3 regions of the Qipengyuania sp. MTN3-11 genome follow, and region 1 is predicted to be linked to each of the others. Evidence: predicted binding sites of a transcription regulator. Region 1 holds the regulator's gene; each other region holds the start of a gene.
What was found. Region 1 encodes LexA, which represses DNA repair genes until DNA is damaged. Its sites were predicted from a motif close to GTTCCNCNCTTGTTCT; they were not measured.

Region 1 (4,210 bases):
TGACCGGGGCCGAGGTGCCGACAGTGCGCAGCTGCGTAGGCGCGGTCCTGGCTCTCATCGCCTTGGCGCTGGGGCGCGAGCCGCTGTCGATGCGGATGGTTGCGGTGGCGGCAATCGTGGTGCTCATGCTGTGGCCGGAATCGCTCGTCGGCCCCAGCTTCCAGATGAGCTTCGCCGCCGTCATTGCGATCGTGGCACTGCACAACGCTGCGCCGGTGCGCGCTTTCCTCGCGCCCCGGGAGGAGAGCTGGCTTCGCTGGTTCGGCCGGCGCATGCTGATGCTGTTCCTCACCGGGCTGCTGATCGAGATCGCGCTGACGCCGATCGTGCTGTTCCATTTCCACCGCGCGGGGCTCTACGGCGCGTTCGCCAACGTGCTCGCGATCCCGCTGGTGACCTTCGTCTCGATGCCGCTCATCGCCTTCGCACTGCTGCTCGACACCATGGGCATCGGCGCGCCGGTGTGGTGGCTGGTGGGGCTGTCGCTCGACCTGCTGCTGGGGCTCGCCCATTTCACCGCAGCGCAGCCGGGCGCGGTGAAGCTGGTGCCGCAGATGGGTCTCGGCACGCTGTTGCTGTTCGTGGCGGGCTCGCTGTGGCTGGCGCTGTGGCGAGGGCGGCAGCGGTTCTGGGGGCTTGCTCCGGCCGGCATCGGAGCCGCGCTGCTGGCGGCGACCCCGACCCCCGACGTACTGGTGACACGCGACGGGCGGCATGTCGGGATCGTCGGCGAGGACGAGCGCCTGCTGGTCCTGCGCGAGAGCCGGAGCGATTATGCGCGGGACAATCTGAGCGAACTCGCCGGGGTAGCGGCCGAACCGCTCCCTCTCGACCAGTGGCCGGGTGCGCGTTGCTCGCCCGAATTCTGCGTGCTGACGCTGGAACGGGCGGGACGCGGGTGGACGCTGCTGATGGCGCGCAGCAACGAAATGGTCGAGGAACGCGCGCTCGCCGCAGCCTGCGACAGGGCGGACATCGTCGTCGCCGACCGCTTCCTTCCACGAAGCTGTCGCCCGCGCTGGCTGAAGGCCGACCGGCGCTTCCTTCAGCGCGAGGGCGGGCTGGCGATCTATCTGGAACGGCCACGGCTCGTGACGGTCGCCCAGTCCCAGGGCGCGCATGGATGGTGGCGCGACGCGTCGCGATAGCCGCCTTGGGCGGCCGCCTCAGTGGTAACGCCGGAGGAGCCCCGCCAGCTTGCCCTGAACCTGCACCTGGTCCTGACGATAGACCTGCGGCGCATAGGAGGAGTTGGCCGGGTCGAGCGTGATCGAACTGCCGTTGCGGCGCAGATACTTGAGTGTCGCTTCCTCGTTTTCCACCAGCGCGACGACGATTTCCCCGTCACGGGCGGTGTCGGTCCGGCGGATGAGCGCGAAGTCGCCATCGAAGATCCCGGCCTCGATCATCGAATCGCCCGAAACCTCGAGCGCGAAATGCTCGCCGGGGCCGAGCAGCGCTGCGGGAACCGGCAGGCTGGACTGTCCCTCGATCGCCTCGATCGGGGCACCGGCGGCGATCCGTCCGTGAAGCGGGATGTCGATCACATCGTTCGCCGGTTCGGGCGCGACCGCCTTGGCCGTCAATGCCGCCGCCATTGCGTCGTTAGCGGGCGTCGGCGCCGATGCACGAGGCGCGCTCACCGCATCTTCGGGCAGCTTGACGATCTCCAGTGCGCGCGCCCGGTTGGGCAGCCGACGAATGAAGCCGCGCTCTTCCAGCGCCGAGATCAGCCGGTGCACGCCGGACTTGCTCTTGAGATCGAGCGCCTCCTTCATCTCCTCGAAGGATGGGGAGATGCCGGTCGCCTCGAGCCGGGTCTGGATGAAACGGATCAATTCGTGCTGCTTGGCGGTCAGCATTGTGCGCGCTCCTCGGGTCGCCGTGTTCGCCGCTGCCGACAGTGATTGTGGACAAGGCTGTGAACGAATGTGGAACAAGTAAGCAACACAATTCGGGAAGTCAAGCGATCCCGCCATTTCCGAGCCAATAGCACGGAACAGGCGTTCTGGATTTGACCTCTCGCGCCTCGGCAGGCCGATCGGTCAGGAGATCCGCCGATGCGCGTACGGGTGGAGTTAGTCGAGCGCAGCGGGTTCCTTCATGGGTCCGCGCGCCATTCGCCCGATTTGCCGCCGCTCTTTTCCAGCAGGCGGATGTCCTCGACCACCATCGCCCGGTCCACGGCCTTGCCCATGTCGTAGAGCGTCAGCAGCGCGACCGAGACCGCCGTCATGGCCTCCATCTCGACTCCGGTGCGGCCGGTGAGCGAGGCGGTGGCGGTGGCGCGGACGGCGCCCTCCTCCTGCGCGAGATCGATCGACACCGCATCGAGCCCGAGCGGGTGGCACATAGGGATCAGCTCGCCGGTCTTCTTGGCCGCCATGATCCCGGCGATCCGGGCGGCGGCGAGTGCGTCGCCCTTGGCCCCCGGTCCCTCGGTCAGCGCAGAGAGCGCGGCGGCGCTCATCCGGATGCGCCCGGTCGCGACCGCCCGGCGGGCCGTGGCCGGCTTGCCACCGACGTCGACCATCCGCGCCGCGCCCTCTTCGTCGAGGTGGGTGAGGCCGCTCACGGCAACGAAACCCGTGTTGGACATGGACCGGGTGTTACACGGTCCAGGAATAGAAAATTCGGGGCACTACGGCGGGTTTGCCGGATGAAGCGGGGTTGGGTGGCGAGCATCGTCATGCCCGGCCTGTGCCAGAAGCGCGCGCTGTAGGACAGCCTCAGCCGTGCAGCAGGCGACGGGTGGCCGCCTCGACATCGTCCTGCCGCATCAGGCTTTCGCCAACGAGGAAGCTGCGCACACCGGCATCTGCGAGACGCAGGCAATCGGCGTGGCTGGCGATGCCGCTTTCGCCGACCACCAGCGCATCGTCCGGCATCAGCGCTGCGAGCCGTTCGGTGGTGGCGAGATCGGTGCGGAAGGTCCTGAGGTCGCGATTGTTCACGCCGATCAGTCGTGATCGCAGGCGACCAAGGGCGCGTTCAAGTTCGGTTTCGTCGTGCACTTCGACGAGCACGTCCATGCCGTGGTCGAGGGCGGCAGCCTCGATCTCCGCCATCGCTGCGTCTTCGAGCGCGGCAACGATCACCAGCACGGCGTCGGCGCCGAGCGCCCGGGATTCCGCGACCTGCCAGGGATCGACCATGAAGTCCTTGCGCAGAACCGGCAGATCGCAGGCGGCGCGCGCGGCGAGAAGGTAGTCGTCGTGCCCCTGGAAATAGGGCGCGTCGGTGAGGACCGACAGGCAGGCGGCACCGCCGGCGGCATAGTCCCGCGCATGCGCTGCGGGATCGAAATCCTCGCGAATCAATCCCTTCGAGGGCGAAGCTCGCTTGATTTCCGCGATCAGTCCGAAGCCCGAGCGCTGTTTCGCGTCGAGTGCGGCGCCAAAACCGCGCGGCGCGGTCTGCATCTGCGCCGCCTGCTCGAGATCGGCGAGCGTTCGCGCCTGCTTGCGCTCTTCGACCTCGACCCGCTTGTTGGCGCAAATCTCCGTGAGCTTGCTCACCGCGTCATCTCGATCCAGTCGGCGAGCAGGGCGCGCGCACGGCCCGAACCGATCGCCTCGCGCGCCAGCTCGGTGCCCTCGACCCAGTCTTCCGTTTTGCCGGCGACGATCAGCGTGGCGGCGGCGTTGAACAGCACGGCGTCGCGATAGGAGCCGGGAGCGCCGTTCAACAGGGCCTCGAGCGCCCGGGCATTGTGCTGCGCGTCGCCGCCGCGGATCGCCTCCACCGGGGCATGGGGAAGATTGGCCTGAACCGCGACCACGCGGCGCATCTCGAAATCGTCGCCGCTTACGTCGGCGAGCTCGTTGCCGCTCGCCAGGCTGAGCTCGTCGAGCCCCTCGTCGCCCGAAACGATGAAAGTGCGTTCGGTCCCCAGCCGGGCCTTCGCCGCCGCATAGATGGGGACATAGGCCGGCCGGGCGATGCCGATGAGCTGGCGTTCGACCATGGCGGGATTGGACAGCGGACCCATCAGGTTGAAGATCGTGCGGATGCCGAGCCTCTGGCGGATGGGCTGGATGCGCGCCATCGCCGGGTGGTGGTTCTTGGCGAAGAGGAAGCAGATGCCAATTTCGCCGAGCGTCTTCTCGGCGGTTCGTCCCGCCGCTTCCATGTCGAGCCCGAGCGCTTCCAGCGTGTCCGCCGCGCCCGACTTGCTGCTCGCCGCGCGATTGCCGTGCTTGGCCACCGG
Region 2 (4,210 bases), on a different contig from region 1:
GCGTTGAAACGAGACCCTCGGTCATGCTGCTGATCGACAGCAGCGTGGGCTTCGGCGGAGGGTGGGAGGCCAGTGGCAAGGCTTCCGTGCCGCAGTTGGAAGCGCTGCTGTCGGCACTTCCCCTCGGGCTTGCGCTGACCGACCGCGACGGTCGCTTCCTCTTCGCCAACAAGGCCTTCCTCCGCGCGGTCGAGCGCGAACAGGTTGGATTGCCGCAATTCCCCTCCGATCTCGTGGTTCGGGAGGACAAGGGTCCGTTTGCCGATACGGTGCGCCGCTTCGCTCGCGGCGCGACCGCGAGCGGCGACATCGCGGTACGTCTCGCCAACGACCGCGAGGAACCGGTTTCGATCGGCCTTGCCGGAGTGCGCGGGCTGGGCGATGCGGCGGTGCTGCTGTCGCTGTCGGATTCGACCGAGGAAAAGCGCCTGCGCCGTCAGGTCGCCCAGGCGACGAAGATGCAGGCCGTCGGCCAGCTCGCCGGCGGCGTCGCACACGATTTCAACAATGTGCTGACCGCGATCATCGGCTATTGCGACCTGATGCTCCTGCGCCATACGCCGGGCGACAGCGATTACGACGACATCCAGCAGATCAGGGCGAATTCGAACCGCGCCGCCTCGCTGACCCGCCAGCTGCTCGCTTTCAGTCGCCAGCAAACCCTGCGCCCCGTCGTCCTGCAATTGCCCGATGTCGTCAGCGAGGTCAGCCAGCTGCTCAAGCGGCTGATGGGCGACAAGGTCGAGTTCTCTATCAGGCACGATCGCGAGTTGGGCCCGGTGCGGGCCGATCCGCAGCAGCTCGAACAGGTGATCATCAATCTCGCGGTGAATGCCCGCGACGCGATGCACGGGCATGGCGCGCGGGCCGGATCGGACTGGAAGGGCCGGCTCACTCTCGCGACCCGGCGCGTGTCCGCGCGCGATGTGCGCAAGCTCGGCATCGATATCATGCCGGCGGACGATTACACCGTGCTGATCGTTCAGGACACCGGCGGCGGCATACCCGAACAGGTGATCAACAAGATCTTCGAGCCGTTCTTCACCACCAAGGAACAGGGCAAGGGCACCGGGCTAGGCCTCTCGACCGTCTATGGCATCGTCAAGCAGTCCAACGGTTTCATCTTCGCGGACAATGTCACCGGATCGGACGGCAGGGTCGCCGGGGCGCGGTTCACGGTCTATCTCCCGGTGCACAAGGGCGAGGTGCCCGCACCTGCCCGCAAGGACCCGGTCGAAGACGAGCGGGCGAGCGAATGGTCGGGTGGCGCGAGCCTGTTGCTCGTCGAGGACGAGGACATGGTCCGCGCCGTCGCCGAACGCGCTCTCACCAGGGCAGGCTATTCCGTGACCACCGCCAGCGACGGCGAGGAAGGGTTGGCGATCATCGCCAACGGCAAGGGCGAGTTCGACCTCGTCGTCTCCGACGTCGTAATGCCGGTGAAGGACGGTCCCGCCATGGCCCGCGACATCCGCAAGGTGAAGCCGAACCTGCCGATCCTTTTCATGTCCGGCTATGCCGAAGAGCATCTGCGCAGCGAGATCGACATCGACAACATGCATTTCATTCCCAAGCCCTTCAGTGTCCAGCAGATCAACGCCAAGGTCGCCGAGGTGCTCGGCGAGCAGGTGCGCGAGGGCGCTTGATTTGGTTTGAAAATAAATCTTCGTTCCCCACTTGTTCTACAGGAACAAACCCGATACATGGGTGTCATCGTTGATGAGTCGACACCCGGCTCTGGTCATTCGGTGGAGGTGATGCGATGGCGGCCAATCTCAAGCTCGTAGACAAGGAAAACGACGTGGACCGTCAGAAGGCACTCGATGCCGCGCTCGCGCAGATAGATCGCGCTTTCGGCAAGGGTTCGGCGATGAAGCTGGGCCAGAAGGAAGCGATGAATGTCGAATCGATTTCGACCGGATCGCTCGGTCTCGACATCGCGCTTGGCATTGGCGGCCTGCCCAAGGGCCGCGTGATCGAAATCTACGGCCCGGAAAGCTCGGGCAAGACCACGCTGGCGCTGCATGTGATTGCCGAGGCGCAGAAGGCCGGGGGCACGGCGGCCTTCGTCGACGCCGAACATGCGCTCGATCCGATCTATGCCAGGAAGCTTGGTGTCGATATCGACGAGCTCATCGTGTCGCAGCCCGATACCGGCGAGCAGGCGCTCGAGATCACGGACACGTTGGTGCGGTCGAACGCGATCGACGTGCTGGTTGTCGATTCGGTCGCGGCGCTGGTGCCGCGGGCCGAGATCGAGGGCGAGATGGGCGACAGCCATGTCGGCCTGCAGGCGCGGCTGATGAGCCAGTCGCTGCGTAAGCTTACGGGCTCGATCAACCGCTCCAAATGCATGGTCATCTTCATCAACCAGCTGCGGATGAAGATCGGTGTGATGTACGGCAATCCGGAAACCACCACCGGCGGCAACGCACTCAAGTTCTATGCCTCGGTCCGTCTCGACATCCGCCGCACCGGGCAGATCAAGGATCGCGACGACGTGGTGGGCAACTCGACCCGGGTGAAGGTCGTCAAGAACAAGGTCGCCCCGCCGTTCAAGCAGGTCGAGTTCGACATCATGTACGGCGAGGGCATTTCCAAGATCGGCGAGATCCTCGACCTCGGCGTCAAGGCCGGTGTGGTGGAGAAATCCGGGTCCTGGTTCAGCTATGACAGCATCAGGATCGGCCAGGGACGCGAAAACGCCAAGGTCTACCTCAAGGAAAACCCCGAAGTTTGCGCCAAGTTGGAAGCCGCCATACGCGGCCGGACCGACGAGGTTGCCGAGGAGATGATGACCGGTCCGGACGCGGACGACTGATCGGATCTTCTCAAGCGGGAGCGCGCCCGGCTTATTTCTCGCCGGTCGCTATGGAGCCACTGTCCCCACCGTGGCCGTTCGCTCCCGAACACACGGAAAGCCGGTGCGTGCCGGGGCCGTCGCTTGCGAAGGCTTCCCAACCGCACCGGCTTTTCCGCGCCTTGCGCGCAAGTTTCTGGATCGCCGGTGTGTGCGCTTCTAGCATCGATCTCGAATCGCCACCGGGAGAACGCGCGTGACCGTTATCGTCCACCACCTCAACAACAGCCGCTCGCAGCGCATCCTCTGGCTGCTCGAGGAGCTGGGTGTCGACTACGAACTCGTCGCGTATCAGCGCGATGCGCAGACGAATCTGGCGCCTCCCGAACTCAAGGCCGTTCACCCGCTTGGTAAGTCCCCCGTGATCGAGGACGCCGGTCGCTCGATTTCGGAGAGCGGCGCGATTATCGAGTATCTTTGCGTCCGTTACGGCGGCGATCGTTGGGTCCCCCGATATGGCTCGGACGACTGGATAGCCCACGCCGAATGGATGCAGTTCGCCGAGAGCAGCTTCTTCGTCCCGGTCATGCTGAAGATATACTTCGGCCGTCTGGGCGAGGGCGCGGCGCCGCTTTTTCCTCGTATCGAGGAGCAACTGGCCGCACATATCGAATTTGCCGAAGAGCGGATTGGCGAAAACCTTCATTTCATCGGCGAGGATTGGACGGCGGTCGATGTCATGATGAGCTTTCCCGCCGAGATCGCGGTCATGCAGGGCTATGCCGAGAAGGCGCCGAAACTCGCCGCTTTCGTCGAGAAGATCCATGCCCGGGACGCTTGGCAGCGTGCACGCCAGAAAACCGGACCCTATTTTGCCTGGTAAGGCCGCCGCCTGATCACCACGCCGCAAACTGTGAGCGGCTTTCCTTGCTTGTCGCCCCGCACGCCATTGCCTAACTGGCCACCATGACCTCGACCAACGAACTCCGCCGCGCCTTCCTCGACTATTTTGCGCGGGCCGACCATGTCGAGGTCCCGAGCGCGCCCTTGGTGCCCTACAGCGATCCGACGCTGATGTTCGTCAACGCCGGCATGGTGCCCTTCAAGAACGCATTCACCGGGCTCGAAGCTCCGCCCGCGCAGCGCGCGACCAGCGCCCAGAAATGCGTGCGCGCCGGCGGCAAGCACAACGATCTCGACAACGTCGGCTACACGGCCCGGCATCACACCTTCTTCGAGATGCTCGGCAATTTCAGCTTCGGAGACTATTTCAAGGAACAGGCGATCCATCACGCTTGGACCCTGCTGACCAAGGAATGGGGCCTCGATCCCCAGCGTCTGCTGGTGACCGTCTATCATACCGACGACGAAGCCTTCGATCTATGGAAGACGCTCACCGGGTTTCCCGAC
Region 3 (4,210 bases), on a different contig from region 1:
ACCCGCGCGCCTGCGCTTCGGGGAGGCCGGCGAACCAGTCGCGGATCTGGGTGAAGGCGCCGGTGTAGGTGGCGGGGTTGGAGCGCGGGGTGCGGCCGATGGGCGACTGGTCGATCTCGATCACCTTGTCGCAATATTCGAGGCCGGTGACCTTGTCGTGCGGCCCGGCGATCACCCGCGCGCCGTTGAGCGTGCGCGCCGCGGCGGCATACAGCGTGTCGATGGTGAAGGACGATTTGCCGCTGCCGGACACGCCGGTCACGCAGGCGAAGGTGCCGAGCGGGAGGCTGGCGGTGACGTTCTGAAGGTTGTTCGCGCGCGCGCCGTGGACGGTGAGCTCTTTGCCGTTGCCCTTGCGGCGGGTGGCGGGGACGGCAATTTCGCGGCGGCCGGTGAGGTAGTCGGCGGTCAGCGACTTCTTCGACTTGAGCACCTGCTTGAGCGTGCCCTGCGCGACCACCTCGCCCCCGCGCACGCCCGCGCCGGGTCCGAGGTCGACGACGTGGTCCGCCTGGCGGATCGCGTCCTCGTCATGCTCGACCACGATCACGGTGTTGCCGAGATCGCGCAGGCGCTTGAGGGTTTCGAGCAGCCGGTCGTTGTCGCGCTGGTGGAGGCCGATGCTGGGCTCGTCGAGGACGTAGAGCACGCCGGACAGGCCCGAGCCGATCTGGCTGGCGAGGCGGATGCGCTGGCTCTCTCCGCCCGACAGCGTGCCGGAGGTGCGGTCGAGGTTGAGGTAGTCGAGACCGACGTTGTCGAGGAAGCCCAGCCGCTCGTTGATCTCCTTGAGGATCGCGCGGGCGATCTGCTGCTGGGTGTCGCCGAGATGGTCGGGCAGCGCGAGGAACCAGGCCCTGGCGTCGCTGACGCTCATCTTCGTGGGCGTCGCGATGTCGGTAGGGCCGTCCGGCCCCGGAACCTTCACCGCCAGCGCCTTCTCGTTGAGCCGCTTGCCCCCGCAGGTCTCGCAGGGCTGCGCGGTCTGGAACTTGCTTAGCTCCTCGCGCATCCAGGCGCTCTCGGTCTGGAGCAGGCGGCGGTTGAGATTGCCGATCACGCCCTCGAACGGCTTGTTGACGGTGTACTGCTTGCGCCCGTCCTTGAAGGTCAGCGGCACGCGCTTGCCCTTGGTGCCGTGGAGGATGATGTAGCGGTTCTCCTCGCTCAGATCCTGCCAGGCGGTGTCGAGCGCGAAACCGTATTCCTTGGCGAGGCTGGCGAGCACCTGCATGTAATAGGGGCTCGGCGGGTTGGACTTGGCCCAGGGCACCACCGCGCCCTTCTTGAGGCTCAGCGCCTCGTTGGGGACGACCAGCTGCGGATCGAACAGCTGCTTTTCGCCGATGCCGTCGCAAGTCGGGCAGGCGCCCTGCGGCGCGTTGAAGGAGAACAGCCGCGGCTCGATCTCCTCGATGGTGAAGCCGGAGACCGGGCAGGCGAACTTTTCGGAGAAGACGATGCGGTTGGGCGGCAGACCCGCGCCTTTCATCGCGCCGCCTACCCCCGAACCATTGGCACCCTCGTCCTCGCGCCCCGGCACCACGCCGTCGGCCAGATCGACATAGGCGAGCCCTTCGGCCAGCCGCAGCGCGGTCTCGAAACTGTCGGCGAGGCGCGTTTCCAGCCCTTCCTTCACCGCCAGCCGGTCGACCACCACCTCGATGTCGTGCTTGAACTTCTTGTCGAGCGCCGGGGCTTCCTCGATCGGATACATCTCGCCATCGATGCGCACGCGGGTGAAGCCCGCCTTCTGCCATTCGGCGAGTTCCTTGCGGTATTCGCCCTTGCGTCCGCGCACCACCGGAGCGAGCAGATAGAGGCGCGTCCCCTCGGGTAGCGCCATCACCCTGTCGACCATGTTCGAAACGGTCTGAGCTTCGATGGGCAAGCCCGTGGCAGGGCTGTAGGGAATCCCCACCCGCGCCCAGAGCAGGCGCATGTAGTCGTAGATCTCGGTCACCGTCGCCACGGTCGAGCGCGGATTGCGGCTGGTGGTCTTCTGCTCGATGCTGATCGCGGGGCTCAGCCCGTCGATATGCTCGACATCGGGCTTCTGCATCATCTCGAGGAACTGGCGCGCATAGGCGCTCAGGCTCTCGACGTAACGCCGCTGCCCCTCGGCGTAGATGGTGTCGAAGGCCAAGCTCGACTTGCCCGAGCCCGAGAGCCCGGTGATGACGATCAGCGAGTCGCGGGGCAGGTCGATGTCGATGCCCTTGAGATTGTGCTCCCGCGCGCCGCGAACCGAGATTTTGGTGAGTGCCATGAAGTTCCGTGTTCCGCTTTCGTTCGGGAGTGTCAAGGGCGGGTTCATCCCACCTGCGCCAAGCAGATGGGGCCGGTTCGCAGCTACCGCCACCCCCGACGCCGAGATTGATAGGCAAACGGCGATTGGCCTTCGATCCGCCCCCCTCGTCCGATGAGTCGTGGACCTTTTGGCTCGGCTTGTCCGTTATTTGGGTGAGACCGGGGCCAAGCCGAGCTTCGATTGCGGCAGACCGCGCGAAATCGGCACGGCCCTCCAGAAGTTACCGAGGTACGAGCAAGAATGTCATCCAATCCGAGCGAGAAAGCGCCCGAAGATCGACGAATGCCCGGCAGTAATTCGCCTGCTTCGGCGGCCAATGCACGTATTCGTCAGATGATGAAAGACCTCGACACGCCTCTCGACGCCGTGCCGAGAGCCGACAATGCCATCCGCGATCGAAGGTTTCGCGAGGCGCGACGGTTGCATGACCGCGAGCTCAAGAAGCGCCAGCGCAGCGATCTGAAACGCGCGCGCGATGCTGCGCGACGGGTGTTCAACGTCAAGCCGTCGATCTCGAGCCGCAAGGCAACGACCGCCCTGCTCACCGCGGGCGCGGTCGGGCTCGCCGCCTTCACCGGACCGGGGTTCAGCCGGGGGAGCCTCGACCCCAATTCCATCGAACTGACCGATGCCTTCCATGGCGAGCGGATGCCGGCACCGTTGCTCAAGGCCAGCGCGAAATTCAAAAAGGCGCTGATCGAGGAGGAAGGCGTTCGCTACGTCGTTTATCGCGACGTGGCCGGCTATCCCACCGTGGGCGTCGGCCATCTGATCGACGAAGGCGACAATCTGCGGGTCGGGGATCGGGTCAACAAGCAGCAGGTGCTCGATTTCCTCGAAGGCGACCTGATCGAGGCGGAGGAAGGCGTCCGGCAGTTGGTGGGCGATCTTCCGCTTCACCAGCACGAATTCGATGCGCTGGTCGATCTGGTCTACAACGTCGGATTGGGCAATGTCTCGGAGAGCGAGAGTCCGCGCCTGAATGCAGCGGTGCAGTCGGGCGACTACCGCCGGATCGCGTCCGAACTCGACTACACCCATGCCGGGGGAGAGGTCGCCCGCGGGCTGGAGTTCCGCAGCGACCGCAGGGCGAAAATCTTCCTCGACGCGCATTACGAGAACCCGCGCGGTGCGCTTCGCTCCACCGCCTGACGAACGCGAGGAGGCCCTGCCATGTCGCATCGGCTGTTCGTCGCCATACGTCCTCCCGAATGTATCCGCGACGCGTTGATCGACCGGATGGAAGGGCTCGAAGGTGCGAACTGGCAGGGCGAGGACCAGCTCCACCTCACGCTTAGATTCATCGGAGACGCAGATGGCCCGCTGGCCGAAGACATCGCCGAAAGTCTCGCAACCATCGGCATGGAATCCTTCACGCTCGCCTTGGCGGGGGTCGGCCATTTCGAGCGACGCGGGCGACCGCACACGCTGTGGGCAGGCGTCATGGCGTCAAAGGAGCTGCTGGCGCTTGCGGACCGGGTCGAAAGTGCGTGCCGGCGCGCCGGTTGCGCACCCGAAACCCGCAAATTCGCCCCGCATGTCACCATCGCCCGCCTCAACCGCTCGACGGTGCCGATCGGTCAGTGGATCGCTCGCAACGGCGATCTGCGATCGGAACCGTGGGCGGTCGAGGCCTTCACGCTCTACGAAAGCCACCTCGGCCGCGGCGGCGCCCTTTACGAGCCCGTGGTCCGCTACCAATTGAAGCCAGCATGATCCGCACGTCCCGCACTACCTGTCTCGCTCTCGGCTTCGCGGCCGCCGTCGCCGGCTGTTCGCCGGTTGCGGAGGACGACACCATGGCGCTGATGCCGGCGACCTCGGCGCAAGAAAAGCGGGTCGATCTCGAGCGGGCGCTGGAAACCGCGCGGGACGATTGCCTGCTGATGGTCTGGAGCG

Region 2: recA (recombinase RecA) is a predicted target of LexA. The motif match lies at 1,669-1,684, and genes of this name have one in related genera.
Region 3: uvrA (excinuclease ABC subunit UvrA) is a predicted target of LexA. The motif match lies at 2,280-2,295, and genes of this name have one in related genera.

What each region holds. Positions count from the first base shown of each region.
Region 1 covers NZ_BTGM01000004.1:248,524-252,733, reverse strand. Annotated here, with positions in the region: gene ACGHN1_RS14035 (ComEC/Rec2 family competence protein) at 1-1,148, shown strand, start outside; gene lexA (transcriptional repressor LexA) at 1,167-1,862, opposite strand; gene moaC (cyclic pyranopterin monophosphate synthase MoaC) at 2,102-2,575, opposite strand; gene trpC (indole-3-glycerol phosphate synthase TrpC) at 2,730-3,518, opposite strand; gene trpD (anthranilate phosphoribosyltransferase) at 3,515-4,210, opposite strand, start outside.
Region 2 covers NZ_BTGM01000001.1:1,399,610-1,403,819, forward strand. Annotated here, with positions in the region: gene ACGHN1_RS06760 (response regulator) at 1-1,646, shown strand, start outside; gene recA (recombinase RecA) at 1,763-2,821, shown strand; gene ACGHN1_RS06770 (glutathione S-transferase family protein) at 3,057-3,683, shown strand; gene alaS (alanine--tRNA ligase) at 3,767-4,210, shown strand, end outside.
Region 3 covers NZ_BTGM01000001.1:1,374,607-1,378,816, reverse strand. Annotated here, with positions in the region: gene uvrA (excinuclease ABC subunit UvrA) at 1-2,269, opposite strand, end outside; gene ACGHN1_RS06650 (lysozyme) at 2,645-3,463, shown strand; gene thpR (RNA 2',3'-cyclic phosphodiesterase) at 3,485-4,027, shown strand; gene ACGHN1_RS06640 (hypothetical protein) at 4,024-4,210, shown strand, end outside.